2 regions of the Streptomyces sp. NPDC056169 genome follow, and region 2 is predicted to be linked to the other one. Evidence: predicted binding sites of a transcription regulator. Region 2 holds the regulator's gene; the other holds the start of a gene.
The links. The regulator HrcA, encoded in region 2, represses chaperone genes, less so after heat shock. The targets are predictions, from matches to a motif close to TTNGCACTCNGNNNNNCNGAGTGCNAA.

Region 1 (11,502 bases), on a different contig from region 2:
CGGCAGGGGAAGCTGGACGGCGGCCTCGCCTACACCGACACCGAACTGCGCACGCTCTTCGCCGACCTGACGGAGATCGACGTCCGCCGCATGCGCGACGAAGCCCCCACCTCCCCGCACTTCGGCGAGTCCTTCCTCTGGACGGCCCTCTTCCGTCACCGCTGACGGGACGGGGGCGGGGGCAGGGGCAGAGGCAGAGGCGGGCCCTCACATCGTCCGTACGTGCTCCGCCAGGCGGTCGTACTGCTCCCTGACCCCCGCCTCCATGCCCGCCGCCAGCGCCTGGTCCCTGATCTCGTTCGACGGCCAGAGCGAGGTGCTGGTCAGGGCCGTGCCGCCGTCCGGGGTCGCGTCGAACGTGAGGGTGACGCGGACCGGGCCGGCGTCCGGCATCTGCTCGAAGAACTCCGTGTAGTCGAGCCGCTCGGCCGGGACGACCTCCTCGTACGTGCCGGAGAAGACGATCTCCTGGCCGTCCGGGGCGGTCTGGCCCCAGCGCCAGGCGCCACCCACCCGCAGGTCGATGTCGACGACCGTCGTGGTCAGTCCGGAGACGCCGTACCACCCGCGCACGTGCTCGGGGCGCGTCCACGCCTCCCAGAGCCGGCCCGGCGGAGCGTCGAAGGTCCGCGTGATGACCAGTTCGCGGTCGGCGGGTGTCGTCAGCAGGGTGACCATGGGCTCGGCCCTTCCACGATGTCCCTTCTGCGGTATCCCTTCCAGGATCGCCCCGGTGCTCCCCCACAGCCACTCCCGTAAACAGAGTGAACACGTTCAACAGGTGAGCGCTAAAGTTCTGCCACGCGGCCCGTCCCGATCACGTGCGACGCCGCCTTCTCAGACCTGTGGGGGGTCCCTTTGCCGCGCTCACCGCGCAGGCTTCCGCACGCCCTTGTGCGTGCCGCAGCCGTCTTCGCTCTCTCGGCGGGTGTCATCGTGCCCGCCGTCATCCACGCCCCGGCCGCGCACGCGGATTCGACGGGCCTGACCGGCACGACGCTGGACGACGGGCGCTACCGCCTGAAACTGCCCGCCAACGCGCTCTGGATCAAGGTCAGCGTCCTGGCATCCACCGCCCCTGGCGCCACTGTCCTCGCCTCCACGGAGGCGCTCACCACGGACAACATCGACTGGGAGACCGACGCGCCCTTCGCGCTCCCGCAGGACACCGCGTTCCAGGACTACCCGGTACGCGTCGATTACCGGCTGCCCGGCCAGACCACCCAGCAGTCGACCGGCGGCACCTACAGCTACCGGCCGCACATCGGCGTCACCGACGTGTCCTGGGACCGCAGCACCACCAGCTACGACCAGCGCCAGGCCGTCCTTTCCGGGAAGACGACCCTCTGGAACCCCGCCACCGGCGCCCGCACGGCCGCGCCCGGCGGCACCAAGGTGGCGATCACCCTCAACTCCCTCGACGGCACCACCAGGGTCGTCAACTCCACCGCCACGACCGGCGCGGACGGCAGCTTCTCCCTGACGATGACCCCGAACGGCTGGGTGTCCGGCACCGCGACCGTGGTCACCACCGGCACCGTCAACGACCCGAACGACGGGGCCTACGTCCCGTCCCTGGGCGTCGACACCCTCCTCTACCGGATCAGCGCCGACGTGAACAAGTACCGCGTGCGCGCCGGTACGGACGTGCGGGTCTCCGGACACGTGGAGCGGTACACGCCGACCGGCTGGAAGCCCTTCGCCGGCGCCCCCGTCGTCTCGACCGGGGCACCGTCCTACGGTGCCGCCCCGACGAACGTCCTCGGCGGCGCCACCTCCTCCGCGACCGGCACCTTCTCCTTCAACGCGCGGGCCCAGTACAGCACCGACTTCGTGTACACCTCGCTGCGGCCCTCGCCGTACCTCGACGACTCCCGCCCGTACGCCAAGAGCGACATCGCCGTACCGCAGCAGTTCTCGTACTCCCCGCACACGATCACCCTGGACGAGTACGGGACGCTCACCGCCAGGGGCGGGTTCGGGTCGGCCTACTGCCGCAACGGGCAGCCCGTGCAGCTCCAGGTCTCCTTCGACGCCGGATCCACCTGGCGCGTCCTGCGCTCCGGCATGACCGACAGCGGCTGCTCCTACACCTTCACCACCCAGGGCTACGACAGCGCCCTCTACCGGATCTACCACCCGGAGACGAACGAGCTGGTCGCCAAGGGCAGTACGTCCCTGAAGCGGGCCCGCACGCCCACCCGCTTCTCCGCCTTCAGCGTCAGCCCCACGCAGCCCACGGTGAACGGGAAGATGACGGTCTCCGGCACCGTCCAGCGCAAGGTCGGCGGCCTCTGGAAGCCGCTCCCCGGCACCAAGGTGACCCTGGTCTACAAGCCCAAGGGCGAGAGCCAGTGGTACTGGGTCAACCAGGGCATCACCACCGACGCCAACGGCCGGTTCAGCTACCGCGCCACCGCGTACGGCGACGGCTCCTGGGCGCTGTACCTCAACACCACGGGCAGCTACTTCTACAGCGAGACGAATGCGAAGTACATCGATGCGCGCTGACCTCTCCTCCTACAGGCGCTCCCTGACGGCGGGCCTGGCCGCCGCGGCGCTCGCCGCCGGGACCCTGACGGTCGCGGCCGCGCCCGCCCACGCCGCCACGCTCGTCGGCATCGGCCGGGCCCTCACCGACGACGCCCAGCGCGGCATCTTCCAGGTGACCGCCTGGACCGACGCCCCGAACGCCAAGATCACCAAGGTCTCGGCCACGGTCCGGCAGGGCTCCACGGTCCTCGTCGACATACCGACGCTCCCTGTGGTCCCCGACCCCTGGGACCCGAGCGCCGCCAACCTCTTCCGGCTCGCGGACGCCGCCAAGTTGAAGCTCGTCGAGGACGGCGGGCGCATCCCGGCCCTCGGGACGTACGCCATCGACGTCACCGCCACCGACTCCCTCGGCAACAAGGTGACCCGCACCGACGCCGGACAGCTCGACTTCCGGCTCCGCCCCGAGATCACCCTCGTCCCCACCAAGCCCACGTACACCGACCGCAATGCCCGCCCCTCGGGCACCGTCGTCGGCATCCAGCCCGGCTCCGGGGACCGGGTCACGCTGGCCGACAGGCCGGTCACCATCGAGCGGACCAGCCCGAGCCCGGACGGGACGTGGAGCGCGCCGCAACAGGCGGTCACCGACGCGGCCGGCCGGTTCACGTCGCCGCCGTTCCCGATCTCCAGCGAGGACCTCGGCACCTCGGTCATCCACTTCCGGACGACGGTCACCGCCGACACCCCCGAGATCCACGGCACCGTGACGGATTACCTCAGCGTCTCCGATTACGTGTCACGCAAGGTGGCCGTCACCGCCACCGCCGACAAGAAGCGGGCGCTCGACGGGCAGACCGTCACCATCAGCGGCCGGGTGACCGACCCGGCGGCGGCGGGCGCGCCGGTCGCCGGCCACCAGGTCCGCGTGAGGCTCGGCGGCCCCACCTACGGAACGGGCCCGAGCACCGTCGTCCGGACCGGCACGGACGGCCGGTTCACCGCCCGGCTCGTCGCCATCGCGGGCAAGGAGTCGGGCCACTGGTTCGTCGAATCCCCCGACCGGTACGTGAGCTTCCCGGATCTTCACGGCGCGCTGGCCATCCCCCTGGACTCCCGCACCGACCTCACCTCCGTCCGCCTCTCCGCCGACGGCCGGGTCACGGTCTCCGGCACCTTCCGCGCCCGGTACGTGGCGGAACCGAACTTCGAGACGTCCCAGTTCGTCCGGCTGGAGCAGCTCGTCGGCCGCGACTGGAAGGCGATCGCCTGGGCGAGCGTCAACTCGGCCTACTACAACGACTTCACGCTCTCGGCGGCGAGCAAGGGCGGCTACTTCCGCGTCCGGCACCTCACCACCGACCAGTTCGCCGAGTCCGTCACTCCGACGTTCCGGCTCACCCGCCTCGACACCCGGATCGTCTCCCTGAACGCCGGCCCCGAGCCGGTCGCCAAGGGCGGGTACGTGACGGTCACCGGCGGGCTCCAGCACTACGCGAACTGGGCCTGGCGCGCGTACGGGAACGCTCCGGTCGTCCTGCAGTTCCAGCCGCGCGGCAGCACGACCTGGAAGCAGATGGCGACGGGCCGGTCGAACGCGAGCGGCAAGGTCTCCCTGAAGGCGAAGGCCACCGGGGACGGCACCTGGCGCATCCGCCACTACGGCGACGGCACGCACTTCCACTCCCCGGCGTCGGCCGGCGGCGACTACGTCGACGTGCGCTGACGATCTCCTGACAACGCCCGAGGGCGGCACCCCCCAGATGGGGAGTGCCGCCCTCGGTCGCGTTCAGCTCGCGCGTTCAGCTCGCGCGTTCAGCGATGAACCACCGATCCCGGAGGATCAGAAGTCCATGTCACCGCCCGGCATGCCGCCGCCGGCCGGCGCGGACGCCTTCTCCGGCTTGTCGGCGATGACGGCCTCGGTGGTGAGGAACAGCGCGGCGATCGACGCGGCGTTCTGCAGCGCGGAGCGCGTGACCTTCGCCGGGTCGATGATGCCCTCGGCGATGAGGTCGACGTACTCGTTGGTCGCGGCGTTCAGGCCGTGGCCGACGGGCAGGTTGCGGACCTTCTCCGACACGACGCCGCCCTCAAGGCCGGCGTTGACGGCGATCTGCTTCAGCGGAGCGTCGAGCGCCTTGCGGACGATGTCGGCACCGGTGGCCTCGTCACCCTCGAGCTCGAGCTTGTCGAAGACGCCGTCGGCCTGCACCAGGGCGACGCCGCCGCCGGCGACGATGCCCTCCTCGACGGCCGCCTTCGCGTTGCGAACGGCGTCCTCGATGCGGTGCTTGCGCTCCTTGAGCTCGACCTCGGTCGCGGCGCCGGCCTTGATGACGGCCACGCCGCCGGCCAGCTTCGCGAGGCGCTCCTGGAGCTTCTCGCGGTCGTAGTCCGAGTCGCTGTTCTCGATCTCGGCGCGGATCTGGTTCACGCGACCGGCGACCTGCTCGCTGTCACCGGCACCGTCGACGATGGTGGTCTCGTCCTTGGTGATGACGACCTTGCGGGCGCGGCCCAGCAGGTCGAGGCCCGCGTTCTCCAGCTTGAGGCCGACCTCCTCGGAGATGACCGTGCCGCCGGTGAGGATGGCGATGTCGTTCAGCATGGCCTTGCGACGGTCGCCGAAGCCCGGGGCCTTCACCGCGACGGACTTGAAGGTGCCGCGGATCTTGTTGACGACCAGGGTCGACAGGGCCTCGCCCTCGACGTCCTCGGCGATGATCAGCAGGGGCTTGCCCGACTGCATGACCTTCTCCAGGAGCGGGAGCAGGTCCTTCACGGAGGAGATCTTGGAGTTGACGATCAGGAGGTAGGGGTCGTCGAGCGACGCCTCCATGCGCTCCATGTCGGTGGCGAAGTACGCCGAGATGTAGCCCTTGTCGAAGCGCATACCCTCGGTGAGCTCCAGCTCCAGACCGAAGGTCTGGGACTCCTCGACGGTGATGACGCCTTCCTTGCCGACCTTGTCCATCGCCTCGGCGATGAGCTCGCCGATCTGGGTGTCGGCGGCGGAGATGGAGGCCGTGGAAGCGATCTGCTCCTTGGTCTCGACATCCTTCGCCTGCTCGAGGAGAGCGCCGGAGACGGCCTCGACGGCCTTCTCGATGCCGCGCTTGAGGGCCATGGGGTTGGCACCGGCGGCGACGTTGCGGAGGCCCTCGCGGACGAGCGCCTGGGCGAGAACGGTGGCGGTGGTCGTACCGTCGCCGGCGACGTCGTCCGTCTTCTTGGCGACTTCCTTGACCAGCTCGGCGCCGATCTTCTCGTACGGGTCCTCGAGCTCGATCTCCTTGGCGATGGAGACACCATCGTTGGTGATCGTGGGGGCGCCCCACTTCTTCTCGAGGACGACGTTGCGGCCCTTGGGGCCGAGGGTGACCTTGACGGCGTCAGCGAGCTGGTTCATGCCGCGCTCGAGACCGCGCCGGGCCTCCTCGTCGAACGCGATGATCTTGGCCATGTGAAGTGGTCCTCCCGGACATGGGGTGGATAACGCTCCAGGACCGCGCCGACGCCCGCGACGGACGGCCTCCGCTTGTTCCGTGTGGTTCCTTGCCCCACCCGGCCGGCGGCCTCGTCTGCCCGATCCTCGTAGCACTCTCACCTTCCGAGTGCTAACGCCAATGATTAGCACTCGCCCTAGGAGAGTGCAAGCGACTCTCGTGTTTCGGGCAGCCCCGGCACGGGCCTGACGCGGCCCCGGCACGGGCCTGACGCAGCCCCGGCACGGGCCCGTCACGGACCTGACGCACCTTCGGGAACGCGCGAGGGGCCCGCGTCCCCTCAGGGATGCGGGCCCCTCGACGGCGTTGCGTCGGTGGCCGATCGCGCCGCGCTCAGACGGCGAGCTTGACCATGTCCGCCTGCGGACCCTTCTGGCCCTGCGAAATCTCGAACTCGACCCGCTGCCCCTCTTCGAGGCTGCGGTAGCCATCCATCTGGATCGCGCTGTAGTGGACGAAAACATCCGCACCACCGTCGACCGCGATGAAGCCGTAGCCCTTCTCCGCGTTGAACCACTTGACGGTGCCCTGAGCCATGCCTAACTCCCCTATTACTGGCCCTTGCGCGGGAACCGCACTTCGCGGACCCGGGGTCAGACCCTGCGCCGGAACGCGTCGACCGCCGCTGAATGTATCTGCCCAACTGCCCTCTGCAACAGGTCATTCGAGCGAGAATTCTGGGCACGGCGGAAAGGGGAATTAGGGAGAATCCCCGGAGTTCCGGGGCAAGTCGGGCCCGGCAAAACGCGCAGAACGTACACAACGCACACGCACTTTGGCTGCTTCCTGACGCGCAAGGACGCATTCTCATATGCGTCCGGCATGAGCAGCGGAGGGGACTTCCCCAACTCTACCCCGTTCAACCATGCAGAATTGCCCCCTCCGCTTTATGGAGCGGAAGGGGCAATTCAAGAAAGACGGGACAAGCGATGCGGCAGCCGAGAGGCCGCCGAGGCGTCAGCGGCCTCCGGCACTGTGCCCGACGGTCAGCCTCCGGCGACGGCCGGGATGATCGAGACGCCCGCGCCGGCCGGGGTGGCCGTCTCCAGGCCCTGCTCGAAGCGCACGTCGTCGTCGTTCACGTAGACGTTGACGAAGCGGCGCAGCTTGCCCTGGTCGTCCAGGACGCGGGCGGCGATGCCCGTGTGGTTCTTCTCCAGGTCCGCGATGACCTCGGCGAGGGTCGCGCCCTCGGCCTGGACCTCGGACTGGCCGCCCGTGTAGGTGCGGAGGATGGTGGGGATGCGGACGTTCACGGCCATGTCTTCGTACCTCTCAGAGGGCCAGGCCCGCGGCGCGGAACGCGTCCAGGCTCGGGCGGATGGTGGCGGTCGCCTGCGAGCCCTCGGCCACGGCGTCCAGGGTCTTGAGGCCGTCGCCGGTGTTCAGCACGACGGTGGTGAGCTCCGGGTCGATCAGACCGGCCTCGACGAGCTTCTTCGTGACGCCGACGGTCACGCCGCCCGCGGTCTCGGCGAAGATGCCCTCGGTCTGGGCGAGCAGCTTGATCGCGTCCACGACCTGCTCGTCGTTCACGTCCTCCACGGCGCCGCCGGTGCGGCGGGCGATGTCGAGGACGTACGGGCCGTCGGCCGGGTTGCCGATCGCGAGCGACTTGGCGATCGTGTTCGGCTTCTGCGGGCGGACGACGTCGTGGCCGGCCTTGAAGGCGACGGAGACCGGGGAGCAGCCCTCGGCCTGCGCGCCGAAGATCTTGTACGGCTTGTCCTCGACGAGGCCGAGCTTGATGAGCTCCTGCAGACCCTTGTCGATCTTGGTGAGCTGCGAGCCGGACGCGATCGGGATGACGAGCTGGTCGGGGATGACCCAGCCGAGCTGCTCGCAGATCTCGTACGCCAGCGTCTTGGAGCCCTCGCCGTAGTACGGGCGGAGGTTGACGTTGACGAAGCCCCAGCCCTCGCCGAGCGGGTCGCCGATGAGCTCGGAGCAGAAGCGGTTGACGTCGTCGTAGTTGCCCTCGATGGCGACGAGTTCACCGCCGTAGACGCCGGCCATGACGACCTTGCCCTGCTCCAGGTCGTGCGGGATGAAGACGCAGGAGCGGAAGCCGGCGCGGGCGGCCGCGGCGCCGACGGCGCCGGCCAGGTTGCCGGTGGAGGAGCAGGAGAGCGTGGTGAAGCCGAAGGCGCGGGCGGCCTCGATGGCCTGCGCGACGACCCGGTCCTTGAAGGAGTGGGTCGGGTTGCCCGAGTCGTCCTTGACGAAGAGCTTGCCGGGGGCGACACCGATCTCGCGGGCGAGGTTGTCGGCCTGGACGAGCTTGGTCCAGCCCGGGTTCAGGTTCGGCTTCTCGGCGACGTCGGCGGGGACGGGCAGCAGGGGGGCGTAGCGCCAGATGTTGGCGGGGCCGGCCTCGATCTGCTTGCGCAGTGCCTCGGGGTCACCGGTGGGGAGGTCGTACGCGACTTCGAGCGGTCCGAAACAGAGTTCGCAGGCGAAGATCGGGCCGAGTGCGAACACTTCACCGCATTCGCGACAGGAAAGCCCGGACGCGGGACCGAGGTCTACCGAAGTGGCGGGGGTAACCGTCTGTACAGCCATGGAGGCGAGGCCCTTTCTCCTCATCTTTCCCATGACGAACTTTTCGTCATGAGACGGATTTGGCACCTTCCCGAGTCGGGGACCTCGCTGGAGGACGAGTAACCGACTGGAGGGTTGCCGGGGCTTCAACGGGCCGTTTCCCTCTGCCCCTCTGGATGAGCGGTATTCGATTGTGAAGCGCGGTGAACTTCGTTCCTGCGCTCCGACGCGGGCGGCACCCCGACGTGCATCGGGCATCCGCGTTGTTCAAGACTGTAACCGAAGGCCCGGGAGCCTGGACGGGCCGTCCGTACCGCGAGATGGAGATCACGTGCTGGAAGAGGTGGAGCGCTGGCTGGCCCGGCGGTCCTGGTCCGTGGCTGACCGGCCGATGGAGCGGATCCTCGCCGCCAAGCGGAACACGAAGGTCAGCGTCGTGCTGCCGGCGCTGAACGAGGAGGCGACGGTCGGTGACATCGTCGCCGTGATCCGCCGCGAGCTGATGTCGGAGGCGGTGCCGCTCGTCGACGAGCTGGTGGTCCTCGACTCGGGCTCGACGGACCGTACGGCGGAGGTGGCCGCGGCGGCCGGGGCGCGGGTGGTCGCGCGGGACGCGATCCTCCCCCGGATACCGGCCGTCCCCGGCAAGGGCGAGGTCCTGTGGCGGTCACTCATGGTGACGAGCGGGGATGTCGTGTGCTTCGTCGACGCGGACCTGCGGGACTTCTCCGCGGACTTCGTGACGGGGATCGTGGGCCCCCTGCTCACCGACCCGGACGTCGACTTCGTCAAGGCGATGTACGACCGCCCGTTCGGAGACACTCCCGGTCAGGGCGGTCGGGTGACGGAGCTGGTGGCGCGGCCGCTGCTCAACCTCCACTGGCCGCAGCTGGCCGGCTTCGTCCAGCCGCTGGGCGGCGAGTACGCGGCGCGGCGCTCGCTCCTGGAGCGGCTGCCCTTCCCGGTCGGTTACGGAGTGGAGCTGGGGCTGCTCGTCGACGCGCTGCACACGGTGGGCCTGGACGCGCTCGCCCAGGTGGACGTGGGCGTGCGCAAGCACCGGCACCAGGACGAGCGGGCGCTGGGCCGGATGGCCGCGGCGATCTACCGGACGGCGCAGCTGCGGCTCTCGCGCGGGCACCTGGTGCGGCCGCGGCTGACCCAGTTCGAGCGGGGCGAGGAGGGGTTCAGTCCCCGGACCTACGCGGTGGACACGGAGGAGCGGCCGCCGATGCTCGACATCGCGGAGTACACGCGCCGCCGCGTGGCGTAACGCCACCAGATGATCCGCTTTGCCTACATTGCCCTTTTATGCGCTTCAGACAACAGCACCTGGGCAGTGTGGCGGCGGTCGTCGGCCTCGTCGGGGCCACGCTCGCGCTCTCGACGGCGGGGCCGGCCGCGGCGGACGTCGTCGAGCCCTTCGGCAAGCGGTACGACGAGTCGGTCTACGGCGACTTCACGACCCTCGGCAACACGGTCATGGGCTGCCCGACGGCCCCCGCGGACCTGGCCACGCGCTGCACGGTCGCGGCGAGCGGGCAGGGCTCCGACAACAACAACACCTTCGTGATGCGGAAGATCGACACGGCCGGCACGGCGGCGGGCACCGCGGCGCCCGAGTACGGCTCCAGCACCGGCCACGTCAGGATCCCGGCGGGTGCCGAGGTCGCGTACGCCCGGCTGTTCTGGGGCGGCAACGACGGCACGTACAAGGGACCGAGCGGGGCCCGGCTCCGGCGCTGCGACATCTCCGGCGCCGACGTCGAGGCCTCGCCCGGGGACCCGGCGACGACCGCTCCGGTGATCAAGGTCGGGGCGGGGCCCGCGACCCCGGTCTCGATCGACAGCATGGTCACCGACCCGCCCGACACGAACGGCCCGCACTACTACACGGGCGAGTCGGACGTGACGGCCGCCTTCGCGGGCGTCTCGGGGACGGACGCGCAGGTGGCGGTCGGCAACATCTGGGCGCCGGACGGCAAGGGCTGCGTGGGCGGCTGGTCCCTGACCGTCGTCCACAAGTTCCCCGGCCCCGACCCGGCCCGCGCCCCGGAGCGGCGGAACGTGTACGTCTACGGCGGCCACGTCCTCCAGCGCTCGACCTCCCCCGCCACCACGATCACCGTCGACGGCTTCTACCGGAGCACCGGCACGGCACGGGCGAGCGTCACCGCGTACGAGGGCGACTGGAACACCCCGGGCGACAAGTTCCTCGTCGACGGCAAGAACGTCACCGAAGCGCACACCGGCAACACCAACAACTTCTTCATCAGCGAGGACGACGGCGCCGTCGCCCCGAAGCTCGTCAACAACCTCAGCATCGACGCCAAGGCCTTCGACATCCCGGCGGGCGCCGTCCCGCAGGGCGCGACCTCGGCCGATCTGACCTTCTCCACGAGCGGCGACACGTACGTGCCGTCGGGTCTTGCCTTCTCCGTGCCGGTGCCCGACCTGGAGATCACGAAGACGGCGAGCCCGCGCACGGTGAAGCCGGGCGACACCCTCACGTACACGATCACCGCGAAGAACATCAGCACGATCGACTACCCGAACGCCAAGTTCGCCGACGACCTGACCGGGAACCTCGACGACGCCGACTACAACGGCGACGTGAAGACGGACCTGGGCGAGGTCTCGTACACGAAGCCGAGGATCGGGTACGTGGGGAACATCCCCGCCGGGAAGACGGCGACCGTCACGTACTCGGTGAAGATCAAGGACCCGGCGACCGGCGACGGGAAGCTCCGCAACAGCGTCGAGGTGGAGACCCCGCGCTCCAACTGCGGCGACGGCAGCGAGGACCCGGCCTGCGCGGTGACCCCGGTGATCGAGAAGCCGACGCCGCCCCCGACGCCGACGACCTCCCCGCCGGTGGACCCGACCGACCCGCCGGAGCCGACGGGCTCCCCGACGCCGACGGAGCCCACGGACCCCGCCTCCCCGTCGGGCTCCCCCT
Region 2 (11,502 bases):
AAGATCGATGACGTGTTCGAGCCGGTCGTGCGCGCCACGATCCTGGCCCCGAGCGAGTTCATCGGCGCGATCATGGAGCTGTGCCAGACCCGTCGCGGCACGCTGATCGGCATGGACTACCTCTCCGAGGACCGGGTCGAGATCCGCTACACCCTGCCCCTCGCCGAGATCGTCTTCGACTTCTTCGACCAGCTGAAGTCCAAGACGCGCGGTTACGCCTCCCTCGACTACGAGCCCACGGGTGAGCAGGCCTCCAGCCTGGTCAAGGTCGACATCCTGCTGCACGGCGACAAGGTCGACGCCTTCTCCGCCGTCACCCACAAGGACGCCGCGTACGCCTACGGTGTGCGGCTCGTCGCCAAGCTGCGCGAGCTCATCCCGCGGCAGGCCTTCGAGGTGCCGATCCAGGCCGCGATCGGCTCCCGGGTCATCGCCCGAGAGACCATCCGCGCCATCCGCAAGGACGTCCTCGCCAAGTGCTACGGCGGTGACATCTCCCGTAAGCGGAAGCTGCTGGAGAAGCAGAAGGAAGGCAAGAAGCGCATGAAGATGGTCGGCTCGGTGGAGGTGCCGCAGGAGGCCTTCATCGCCGTCCTGTCGAGCGACGAGTCCTCCGGCAAGAAGAAGTAGCCGACGGGTCGGCGAGGAGCGGCGGCGAGTAGCTGCTCTGTGCATCTAACGGGTCCATGTGCCGACGGCGCATGGACCCGTTCGTTATGAAGCGGCGCCTTGCAAGCCCTTACGCGCCGGTCCCCGGCCCTTTACTCTGATCCCGAATCGAAGGTTACTCGCCAGTTAGTTACGTAGGCAGTCACGTAGACGGTTACGTAGTTACGCACCGCCAGCAGGCACCGCCGCCGCCCGGAGGACGTCGTGAGCGACACACAGACCCTGATCGAGAACCGGCCGCCCTCCGTGGCGACCCTCTTCCTTGAGCGCGTCGAACGGACTCCCGACGCGGAGGCGTACCGGTACCCGGTGCCCGCCGCCTCCGGTACCGGTCCCGACGACTGGAAGTCGCTCAGTTGGGGGCAGGCCGCCGATCGGGTCTACGCGATCGCCGCCGGCCTCGTCGACCTCGGCGTCCAGCCCGAGGAGCGCGTCGCGCTCGCCTCCTCCACCCGGGTGGAGTGGGTCCTCGCCGACCTCGGCGTGATGTGCGCGGGCGCCGCGACCACCACGGTCTACCCGTCGACCAACGCCGAGGAGTCGGCGTTCATCCTCTCCGACTCCGAGTCCAGGGTCCTCATCGCCGAGGACGCGGCCCAGCTCGCCAAGGCCGTCGAGCGCCGCGCCGACCTGCCGGACCTCCGGCACGTGGTCGTCATCGACGCCGAGGGCGTGGAGACCGACGGCGACTGGGTCCTCTCCCTCGCCGACCTGGAGACGCGCGGTCGCGCCTACCTGGAGAAGCACCCCGAGTCCGTCAAGGAGCGGGTCGCCGCGATCACCTCCACGCAGCTCGCGACCCTCATCTACACCTCGGGCACCACGGGCCGCCCCAAGGGCGTCCGCCTCCCGCACGACAACTGGTCGTACATGGCCAAGGCCATCGCCGCCACCGGCCTCGTCACCCAGGACGACGTCCAGTACCTGTGGCTGCCGCTCGCCCACGTCTTCGGCAAGGTCCTCACCTCGGGTCAGATCGAGGTCGGGCACGTCACCGCCCTCGACGGCCGGGTGGAGAAGATCATCGAGAACCTGCCGGTGGTCCAGCCGACCTACATGGCGGCCGTGCCCCGCATCTTCGAGAAGGTCTACAACGGGGTCGCCGCCAAGGCCCGCGCCGCCGGCGGCGCCAAGTACAAGATCTTCCTGTGGGCCGCCGACGTCGCCCGCGAGTACGCCAAGGCCACCCAGGACAACTTCCGCCGCACGGGCACCGCCTCCGCGCCCTTCGGCCTCACCGCCAAGCACAAGGTCGCCGACGTCCTCGTCTACAGCAAGATCCGCGAGGCCTTCGGCGGCAACCTGCGCGCCTGCATCTCCGGCTCCGCCGCGCTCGCCCCCGACATCGGCTACTTCTTCGCCGGCGCCGGCATCCACATCCTGGAGGGCTACGGCCTCACGGAGACCTCCGCCGCCTCCTTCGTCAACCCGGGCGAGGCCTACCGCACCGGCACCGTCGGCAAGCCGCTCCCCGGCACCGAGGTCCGGATCGCCGACGACGGCGAGATCCTGCTGCGCGGCCCCGGCGTCATGGAGGGCTACCACGGCCTGCCGGAGAAGACGGTCGAGGTCCTGGAGTCCGACGGCTGGTTCCACACCGGCGACATCGGCGAGCTCTCGGCCGACGGCTACCTCCGGATCACCGACCGCAAGAAGGACCTGATCAAGACGTCCGGCGGCAAGTACATCGCGCCGGCCGAGGTCGAGGGTCAGTTCAAGGCCGTCTGCCCGTTCGTCTCGAACATCCTGGTCCACGGCGCCGACCGGAACTTCTGCACCGCCCTGATCTCCCTCGACGAGCCCTCCATCCTCGGTTGGGCCGCCGACCACGAGCTCGCGGGCAGGACGTACGCCGAGGTCGTCGCCGCCCCGCAGACCCAGAAGCTCATCCAGGGCTACGTCGACCGCCTCAACGAAGGCCTCCAGCGCTGGCAGACGATCAAGAAGTTCCGCCTGCTGCCGCGCGACCTCGACATCGAGCACGGCGAGCTGACGCCGTCGCTGAAGCTGAAGCGGCCGGTCGTGGAGCGGGAGTACAAGGGGCTCATCGAGGAGATGTACGCGGGCTCGCGCGAGTCCTGAATCCTCTCCCGGCCGCGGTCCTGACCTGCGCGGACCTTGGTTGTCCACAGGTCGGTCGGTTTCCTCGGGCAGTACGGGACAATGGGCTCATGCCTTCCGTACTGCCCGATGGTGAGTCCGTTCCCGACGACGGGGCGCTGCCCCCGCACGCCCTCGAAGGGGCGGGGGAGCGGCCGCTCGGGTTCTATCTGCACGTGCCGTACTGCGCGACGCGGTGCGGCTACTGCGACTTCAACACGTACACGGCGAGCGAGCTGCGCGGTACGGGCGGGGTGCTCGCCTCCCGGGACAACTACGCCGAGCAGGTCGTCGAGGAGATCCGGCTCGCCCGGAAGGTCCTCGGCGACGACCCCCGGCCGGTGCGGACCGTCTTCGTCGGCGGCGGCACGCCGACGCTGCTCGCCGCCGGGGACCTCGTACGGATGCTGGGGGCGATCCGTGACGAGTTCGGGCTCGCGGACGACGCCGAGGTGACGACGGAGGCCAATCCGGAGTCCGTGAACCCGGCGTACCTCGCCGAGCTGCGGGAGGGCGGCTTCAACCGGATCTCCTTCGGCATGCAGAGCGCGAAGCAGCACGTCCTGAAGATCCTCGACCGTACGCACACCCCCGGGCGCCCCGAGGCGTGCGTCGCCGAGGCGCGGGCCGCCGGCTTCGACCACGTCAACCTGGACCTCATCTACGGCACGCCCGGGGAGACCGACGACGACTGGCGGGCGTCGCTCGACGCGGCGATCGGCGCGGGGCCCGACCACGTCAGCGCGTACGCGCTGATCGTCGAGGAAGGCACGCAGCTCGCGCGTCGCATCCGGCGCGGGGAGGTGCCGATGACCGACGACGACGTGCACGCCGACCGGTACCTGATCGCCGAGGAGGCCTTCGAGAAGGCGGGCTTCTCCTGGTACGAGGTGTCCAACTGGGCCACCTCGGAGGCCGGGCGCTGCCTCCACAACGAGCTGTACTGGCGCGGCGCCGACTGGTGGGGCGCGGGGCCCGGGGCGCACTCGCACGTCGGGGGCGTCCGCTGGTGGAACGTGAAGCACCCCGGGACGTACGCGGCGGCCCTGGCCGCCGGGAAGTCGCCGGGCGCGGGGCGGGAGATCCTCGCGGAGGAGGACCGGCGCGTGGAGCGGATCCTGCTGGAGCTGCGGCTCCGGGACGGCGTCGAGCTGTCGATCCTCAAGCCGGCGGGGCTTGCGGCGGCCGCGCGGGCGCTGGAGGACGGGCGACTCGACCCCGCGTCGTACGAGGCCGGGCGGGCCGTTCTGACGCTGCGGGGTCGGCTGCTCGCGGACGCGGTCGTGCGGGACCTGGTGGACTAGGGCGCCGTCACGAAGTCGATCAGTTCCTCCACGCGGCCCAGCAGTTCCGGCTCCAGGTCCTTGTAGGAGTTCACGCGCTTGAGGATCGCCTGCCATACCGCGCCGGTGTTGTCCGAGGGCCAGCCCAGGGCGTGGCAGACGCCCGTCTTCCAGTCCTGGCCGTGCGGGACTCTCGGCCAGGCCCTGATGCCCACCGAGGACGGCTTCACGGCCTCCCAGATGTCGATGTACGGGTGGCCGACCACCAGGACGTCCGGGGACGTCACCTGCGCGGCGATCCTCGACTCCTTCGAGCCCGGGACCAGGTGGTCCACCAGGACGCCCAGGCGGGCGTCCGGGGCCGGGCCGAACTCGGCCACGATCGACGGCAGGTCGTCGACGCCCTCCAGGTACTCCACGACCACGCCCTCGATGCGGAGGTCGTCGCCCCAGACCCGTTCGACGAGTTCGGCGTCGTGCCGGCCCTCGACGTAGATGCGGCCCGCCCGGGCGACCCGGGCCCGCGCGCCCGGCACCGCGACCGAGCCGGACGCCGTACGGGTGGGGCGTACCGGGGCGGCGGCGGACGGGCGGACCAGGGTGACCACCCGGCCCTCCAGGAGGAAGCCGCGCGGCTCCATCGGGAAGACCCGGTGCTTGCCGAAGCGGTCCTCCAGGGTCACCGTGCCCGCCTCGCAGCGGATCACCGCCCCGCAGAAGCCCGTGGAGACTTCCTCGACGACGAGGTCGTGGTCCGCCGGGACCTCCGGGACGGGGGCCGACCGCTTCCAAGCAGGTGTCAGGTCCGGGTCGTAGCTGCGCATTTGGGCGAGGTTATGACACGGCGAAGCGGCGTGCCAGTTCCTCGCGCTGTGTCCGGACGAACGTGGCGTCGACCGTCGCCCCGTGGCCCGGTACGTACACCGCGTCCTCGCCGCCCAGCGACAGCAGCCGGTCCAGCGCGTCCGGCCAGCGGGACGGGATCGCGTCCGGGCCCGCCTGCGGCTCGCCCGACTCCTCCACCAGATCCCCGCAGAAGACGACCTCGCGCTCCCCGGGGACGAAGAGCGCCAGATCGTGGCCCGTGTGGCCCGGGCCGACGTTCGCCAGGAGCACCTGCCGGCCGCCCAGGTCGAGCGTCCACTCCCCGGAGACCACGTGCCGCGGGCTCACCAGGACGTCGGCGGCCTCCGTCGCCGCCCGCTCGTCGACCCCCTGCGCCATCGCGTCCTTGCGCAGGTCCTCCCGGTCCCGCTCCCGGCTCAGCAGCTCGTCCACCCCCACCGCGCCGAAGACCTCCGCGCCCGCGAACGCCGCCGTGCCGAAGACGTGGTCGAAGTGCGGGTGGCTCAGTGCGATGTGCGTCACTCTTCGGCCGTCCGTCAACGCCGCGATCTGGCCGCGCAGCTCGGCGCCCTCCGCGAGCGTCGAGCCCGTGTCGTACAGCAGCAGCCCCTTCGCGCCCACGACCAGGCCCACCGTGGCGTCCCAGCCGGGCAGCCGGCGTCGGCCCACTCCGTCCCCCAGCCGCTCCCAGCCGTACGCTTCCCAATCGATGTCCATGGGGCGACGCTAACCGGTGCGCCCCCGCCTCCTTGCCAGGAGCGTTGCCCGCCGCCGTACACTGGCCGGGGGATTGCTGGCACTCGGGCAGGGTGAGTGCCAAAACCGGAGCAACCGGAGCATCCGGAACGACGAGGACAGCTGGAGGTGCGCACGATGCTCAGCGAACGCAGACTCGAGGTGCTGCGCGCCATCGTCCAGGACTACGTCGGGACGGAGGAGCCGGTCGGCTCGAAGGCGCTCACCGAGCGCCACAAGCTCGGCGTCTCGCCCGCCACGGTCCGCAACGACATGGCCGTGCTGGAGGAGGAGGGCTACATCGCCCAGCCTCACACCAGCGCCGGGCGCATCCCGACCGACAAGGGCTACCGGCTCTTCGTCGACCGGCTGGCCGGCGTCAAGCCGCTGTCGACGCCCGAGCGGCGCGCCATCCACAACTTCCTGGACGGGGCCGTCGACCTCGACGACGTCGTCGGGCGGACGGTCCGGCTGCTCGCCCAGCTGACCCGGCAGGTCGCCGTCGTCCAGTACCCCTCGCTGACCCGCTCGACCGTCCGGCACGTGGAGCTGCTGGCGCTGGCCCCGGCCCGCCTGATGCTCGTGCTCATCACGGACACCGGCCGCGTCGAGCAGCGCGTCATCGACTGTCCCGCGCCCTTCGGCGAGACCTCCCTCGCCGACCTGCGGGCCAGGCTCAACAGCCGGGTCGTCGGCCGCCGGTTCGCCGACGTGCCGCAGCTGGTGCAGGACCTCCCCGAGTCCTTCGAGGAGCTCGAGGACCGCGCCACGGTCTCGACCGTGCTCGCGACCCTCCTCGAAACGCTCGTGGAGGAGCACGAGGAGCGGCTGATGATCGGCGGCACCGCCAATCTCACCCGCTTCGGACCCGACTTCCCCCTGATGATCAGGCCCGTCCTGGAAGCTCTGGAGGAGCAGGTCGTGCTCCTCAAGCTGCTCGGCGAGGCCAAGGAATCGGGCATGACCGTACGCATCGGGCACGAGAACGCCCACGAGGGGCTGAGCTCCACGTCCGTCGTCTCGGTCGGCTACGGTTCGGGCGGCGAAGCAGTCGCCAAACTCGGCGTGGTCGGACCGACCCGCATGGACTACCCCGGAACGATGGGAGCGGTACGCGCAGTGGCACGTTACGTCGGACAGATCCTGGCGGAGTCGTAAGTGGCCACGGACTACTACGCCGTACTCGGCGTGCGCCGCGACGCTTCCCAGGACGAGATCAAGAAGGCCTTCCGGAGGCTCGCGCGCGAGCTGCACCCGGATGTGAATCCCGATCCGAAGACGCAGGAACGCTTCAAGGAGATCAACGCCGCCTACGAGGTCCTCTCGGACCCGCAGAAGAAGCAGGTCTACGACCTCGGCGGCGACCCGCTCTCGGCCTCCGGCGGGGGCGGCGCGGGCGGCTTCGGCGCGGGTGGCTTCGGCAACTTCTCCGACATCATGGACGCGTTCTTCGGCACGGCCTCGCAGCGCGGCCCGCGCTCGCGGACCCGCCGCGGCCAGGACGCCATGATCCGTCTGGAGATCGACCTCAACGAGGCGGCCTTCGGCACCACCAAGGACATCCAGGTCGACACGGCCGTCGTCTGCACCACCTGTTCGGGTGAGGGTGCCGCGCCCGGCACCTCCGCCCAGACCTGTGACATGTGCCGCGGTCGCGGCGAGGTCTCCCAGGTCACCCGGTCCTTCCTGGGCCAGGTCATGACCTCCCGGCCCTGCCCGCAGTGCCAGGGCTTCGGCACCGTCGTCCCGACCCCGTGCCCCGAGTGCGCGGGCGACGGCCGGGTCCGGTCCCGTCGCACCCTCACCGTCAAGATCCCGGCCGGTGTCGACAACGGCACCCGGATCCAGCTCGCCGGCGAGGGCGAGGTCGGCCCCGGCGGCGGCCCGGCCGGTGACCTGTACGTCGAGATCCACGAGATCCCGCACGACACGTTCCAGCGGCGCGGCGACGACCTGCACTGCACGGTGACCATCCCGATGACGGCGGGCGCGCTCGGCACGAAGGTGCCGCTGCAGACCCTCGACGGCATCGAGGAGATCGACATCCGTCCGGGCACGCAGTCCGGCCAGTCGGTCCCGCTGCACGGCCGCGGCGTCACGCACCTGCGGGGCAACGGCCGGGGCGACCTGATCGTGCACGTCGAGGTGCAGACCCCGGGCAAGCTCGACGCGGAGCAGGAGCGGCTCCTGCGCGAGCTGGCCAAGCTGCGCGGCGAGGAGCGGCCCACCGGGCAGTTCCAGCCGGGTCAGCAGGGCTTGTTCTCGCGCCTGAAGGACGCCTTCAACGGGCGGACCTGACCGGACGGCATCGTGAGGGAAGGGGCGGGGCGGCGATGGGCCGTTCCGCCCCTTCCCGTTCTGCCCCCTCCGTCTCCGGAGGGCCGCCTTCCGTGACCTGACGTACCGATTCGGCCCGCCGCGGCCGTCATGAAACGATGCCCGTATGTCCACCACCGCACTGAACGATCTCTTTCGGTATCCGATCGTGCAGGCCCCCATGGCGGGTGGCGCTTCCTGTCCCGAGCTCGTCGGGGCCGTCTGCGAGGCCGGTGCGCTCGGTTTCCTGGCCGGCGGGTACAAGACGGCCGGAGGCCTGTACCAGGAGATCAAGCAGGTACGCGGGCTCACCGCGCGCCCCTTCGGCGTCAACCTCTTCGTGCCGCAGGGCGGCCCGCACGCCGACCCGGCCGCCGTCGAGGTCTACCGGCACCAGCTCGCGGGCGAGGCGACCTGGTACGAGACCTCCCTCGGCGAGGCCGACGACTGCCGCGACGACGACGGCTACGACGCCAAGCTGGCGATCCTCCTGGACGACCCGGTCCGCGTCGTGTCCTTCACCTTCGGTTGTCCCGCTCCCGAGACGCTCGCCGCCTTCGCCCGCGCCGGAACGTTCACGCTCGTCACCGTCACCTCGGCCGAGGACGCCCTCGCCGCCGAGCGGGCCGGTGCCGACGCCGTCTGCGTCCAGGGCGCCGAGGCCGGCGGCCACCAGAGCACGTACCGCGACGACCCGGCCGACGACGGCACCCCGGGGACCGGGCTCCTCGCCCTCCTCACCCAGGTCCGCGAGAGCGTCGCGCTGCCGGTCGTCGCCACCGGCGGGATCATGCGCGGCGCGCAGATCGCCGCCGTCCTCGCCGCCGGCGCCGACGCCGCCATGCTCGGCACCGCCTTCCTCGGCTGCCCCGAGTCCGGCGCGCATCCGCTGCACAAGCGGGCCCTGACCGATCCGCTCTTCACCCGGACCGCCTTCACCCGGGCCTTCTCCGGGCGTCCCGCGCGCGGGCTCGTCAACCGCTTCATGCGCGAGCACGGGCCGTACGCCCCCGCCGCCTACCCCGAGGTCCACCACCTCACCGCCCCGCTCCGCAAGGCCGCCGCCACCTCCGGCGACTCCCAGGGCATGGCCCTGTGGGCCGGGCAGGGCCACCGGCTCGCCCGCGAACTCCCCGCAGGGCAGCTCGTCGAGGTCCTGGCCGCCGAACTCGACACCGCCCTCTCCGACCTGGCCCACAGGAGCGCCTCATGACCGCACCCGTCTTCGTCGTCGACACCGTTCCCGGCCCCGGGAGCTTCCTCCTGGACGGGTCCGAGGGCCGGCACGCCGTCTCCGTGAAGCGGCTGCGCGAGGGCGAGGAGCTCGTCCTCGCCGACGGCCGGGGCCGCTGGGCCGAGTGCGTGGTGCTCGCCGCCGAGGGCAAGGACCAGCTGACCGTGCGGGTCGCCGAGGTGCACGAGGACGCCGAGGAGTCGCCGCGGATCACGGTCGTCCAGGCGTTGCCCAAGGGCGACCGGGGCGAACTCGCCGTGGAGACCATGACGGAGACCGGGGTCGACGCGATCGTCCCCTGGGCTGCCTCCCGCTGCATCACCCAGTGGAAGGGCGACCGGGGCCTCAAGGCGCTCGCCAAGTGGCGTGCCACCGCCCGCGAGGCGGGCAAGCAGTCGCGCCGCACGCGCTTCCCCGAGGTCGCCGACCTGATGACGACCAAGCAGCTCGCCGCCCTCCTCGCGGCCGCCGACTTCGCCGCCGTCCTCCACGAGGACCGCGCGCATCCGTCCGGCGCGCTGGCCACCGCCGAACTGCCCGCGAAGGGCTCGATCGTGCTGATCGTCGGACCCGAGGGCGGCGTCTCCCCGGACGAGCTCGCGGCCTTCGAGGCGGCCGGCGCGAAGCCGTACCGGCTGGGCCGCAGTGTCCTGCGCACCTCCACAGCGGGTACGGCGGCGACGGCCCTCGTCCTGGGGCGCACCGGCCGCTGGAGCTGAAGGATTTAGTCGGAACCCGGTGGACGGGTGCCACCGGGTTCTTCATAGGGTGGCCGCATGGCCGACGAGTCCCCTCTGATCCGCAGTCTGCGCGCCGCCGTTGCCGCCGCCCCCGGTGACGTACCCCTGCGCCTCCACTTCGCCGAGCTGCTCCTTTCCGAGGGGCGCAACGAGGAGGCCGTCGCGGAGGCGGCCGTCGCCCTCCAGCACGCGCCCGGCGACGCGGACGCCCGCGCGCTGATGATGCGGGCGATGGGCATGCCTCCCGCGACGCCTCCCGTGACGCCTCCCGCGGCGGCACCCGCGGCACCTCCTGCGGCGGCACCCGTGACGCCTCCCGCCGTCGAGCAGCCCGCGCCGCCCGCGCCCGCGCCCGCTCCCGAGGCCCCCGCGACGCCCGCCCCCGCCCCGGCCCCCGCCTTCGACTGGGACGCCGCCGAGCAGCAGGTCCAGGACCTCGTCGGGCCTCGCTTCCTGGACGAGCCGCAGGCCGCCGACGGCGAGGGCGCCGCCGGGGACGCCGCCGCCTGGGACGTGGACGCCCCCGGTGCCGTGCGGCTCGCCGACGTCGGCGGCATGGAGGAGGTCAAGGACCGCCTGGAGGCCGCCTTCCTCGCCCCCATGCGCAACCCCGAACTGCGCAGGCTGTACGGCAAGTCGCTGCGCGGCGGCCTGCTCCTGTACGGGCCGCCCGGCTGCGGCAAGACCTTCATCGCCCGGGCCGTCGCGGGCGAGCTCGGCGCGAACTTCCTCACCGTCTCGCTCTCCGACGTCCTCGACATGTGGATCGGGGCCTCCGAGAAGAACATCCACGACATCTTCGAGACCGCCCGCCGCCAGGCCCCCTGCGTCGTCTTCCTCGACGAGCTGGACGCCCTCGGCGCCAAGCGTTCCCGTACGCACCACAGCGGGCTGCGCAACGTCGTCAACCAGCTCCTCACCGAGCTCGACGGCATCGCGAGCGGCGCCGGCAACGAAGGCGTCTTCGTGCTCGCCGCCACCAACGTGCCCTGGGACGTGGACATCGCGCTCCGCCGCCCGGGCCGCCTCGACCGCACGCTCCTCGTGCTGCCGCCGGACGCCGCCGCCCGGGAGGCGATCCTCCGCTACCACCTGCGCGAGCGCCCCATCGAGGCCGTCGACCTCGGCAAGCTCGTCAAGGTCACCGAGGACTTCTCCGGCGCCGACCTCGCCCATCTCTGCGAGACCGCCGCCGAGGCCGCGCTCCTCGACTCCGCCCGCAGCGGCTCCGTACGCCTCATCACCACCAAGGACCTCCTCGGCGCGGCCAAGCAGATCAAGCCGTCCACGGAGCCGTGGTTCGCCGCCGCCCGGAACGTCGCCATGTTCGCCAACGAGGGCGGGCTGTACGACGACCTCCTCGCCTACCTGAAGCGGAAGCGCAAGCTGTGACCACTCCGACCGCGCTCCTGCGCGCCGAGGCGCTGTACGACACCGGGCGGTACGAGCAGGCCGGGGCGCTCGTCGCCCAGCACCTGGCGACCGACCCGGAGGACGCCGACGCCCTCGTCCTGCTCGCCCGCTGCCACCACCGGGCCGGCGACGGTCCGGCCGCCCTGGCCGCCGTGGACCAGGCGCT

Region 1: a site for HrcA is predicted at 6,127-6,153, ahead of groL (chaperonin GroEL). Genes of this name have one in related genera too.

The regions. Positions count from the first base shown of each region.
Region 1 covers NZ_JBHJUO010000001.1:461,251-472,752, reverse strand. Annotated here, with positions in the region: gene ACFC0G_RS02165 (class I SAM-dependent methyltransferase) at 1-165, shown strand, start outside; gene ACFC0G_RS02160 (SRPBCC domain-containing protein) at 208-678, opposite strand; gene ACFC0G_RS02155 (hypothetical protein) at 895-2,511, shown strand; gene ACFC0G_RS02150 (hypothetical protein) at 2,486-4,219, shown strand; gene groL (chaperonin GroEL) at 4,337-5,959, opposite strand; gene ACFC0G_RS02140 (cold-shock protein) at 6,336-6,539, opposite strand; gene ACFC0G_RS02135 (MoaD/ThiS family protein) at 6,989-7,264, opposite strand; gene thrC (threonine synthase) at 7,278-8,588, opposite strand; SAM riboswitch class I at 8,582-8,726, opposite strand; gene ACFC0G_RS02125 (glucosyl-3-phosphoglycerate synthase) at 8,875-9,816, shown strand; gene ACFC0G_RS02120 (hypothetical protein) at 9,855-11,502, shown strand, end outside.
Region 2 covers NZ_JBHJUO010000013.1:150,023-161,524, forward strand. Annotated here, with positions in the region: gene lepA (translation elongation factor 4) at 1-630, shown strand, start outside; gene ACFC0G_RS22720 (AMP-dependent synthetase/ligase) at 874-2,751, shown strand; gene hemW (radical SAM family heme chaperone HemW) at 2,841-4,073, shown strand; gene ACFC0G_RS22730 (DUF3097 domain-containing protein) at 4,070-4,876, opposite strand; gene ACFC0G_RS22735 (MBL fold metallo-hydrolase) at 4,887-5,615, opposite strand; gene hrcA (heat-inducible transcriptional repressor HrcA) at 5,772-6,791, shown strand; gene dnaJ (molecular chaperone DnaJ) at 6,792-7,931, shown strand; gene ACFC0G_RS22750 (nitronate monooxygenase) at 8,077-9,162, shown strand; gene ACFC0G_RS22755 (16S rRNA (uracil(1498)-N(3))-methyltransferase) at 9,159-9,902, shown strand; gene ACFC0G_RS22760 (ATP-binding protein) at 9,960-11,315, shown strand; gene ACFC0G_RS22765 (tetratricopeptide repeat protein) at 11,312-11,502, shown strand, end outside.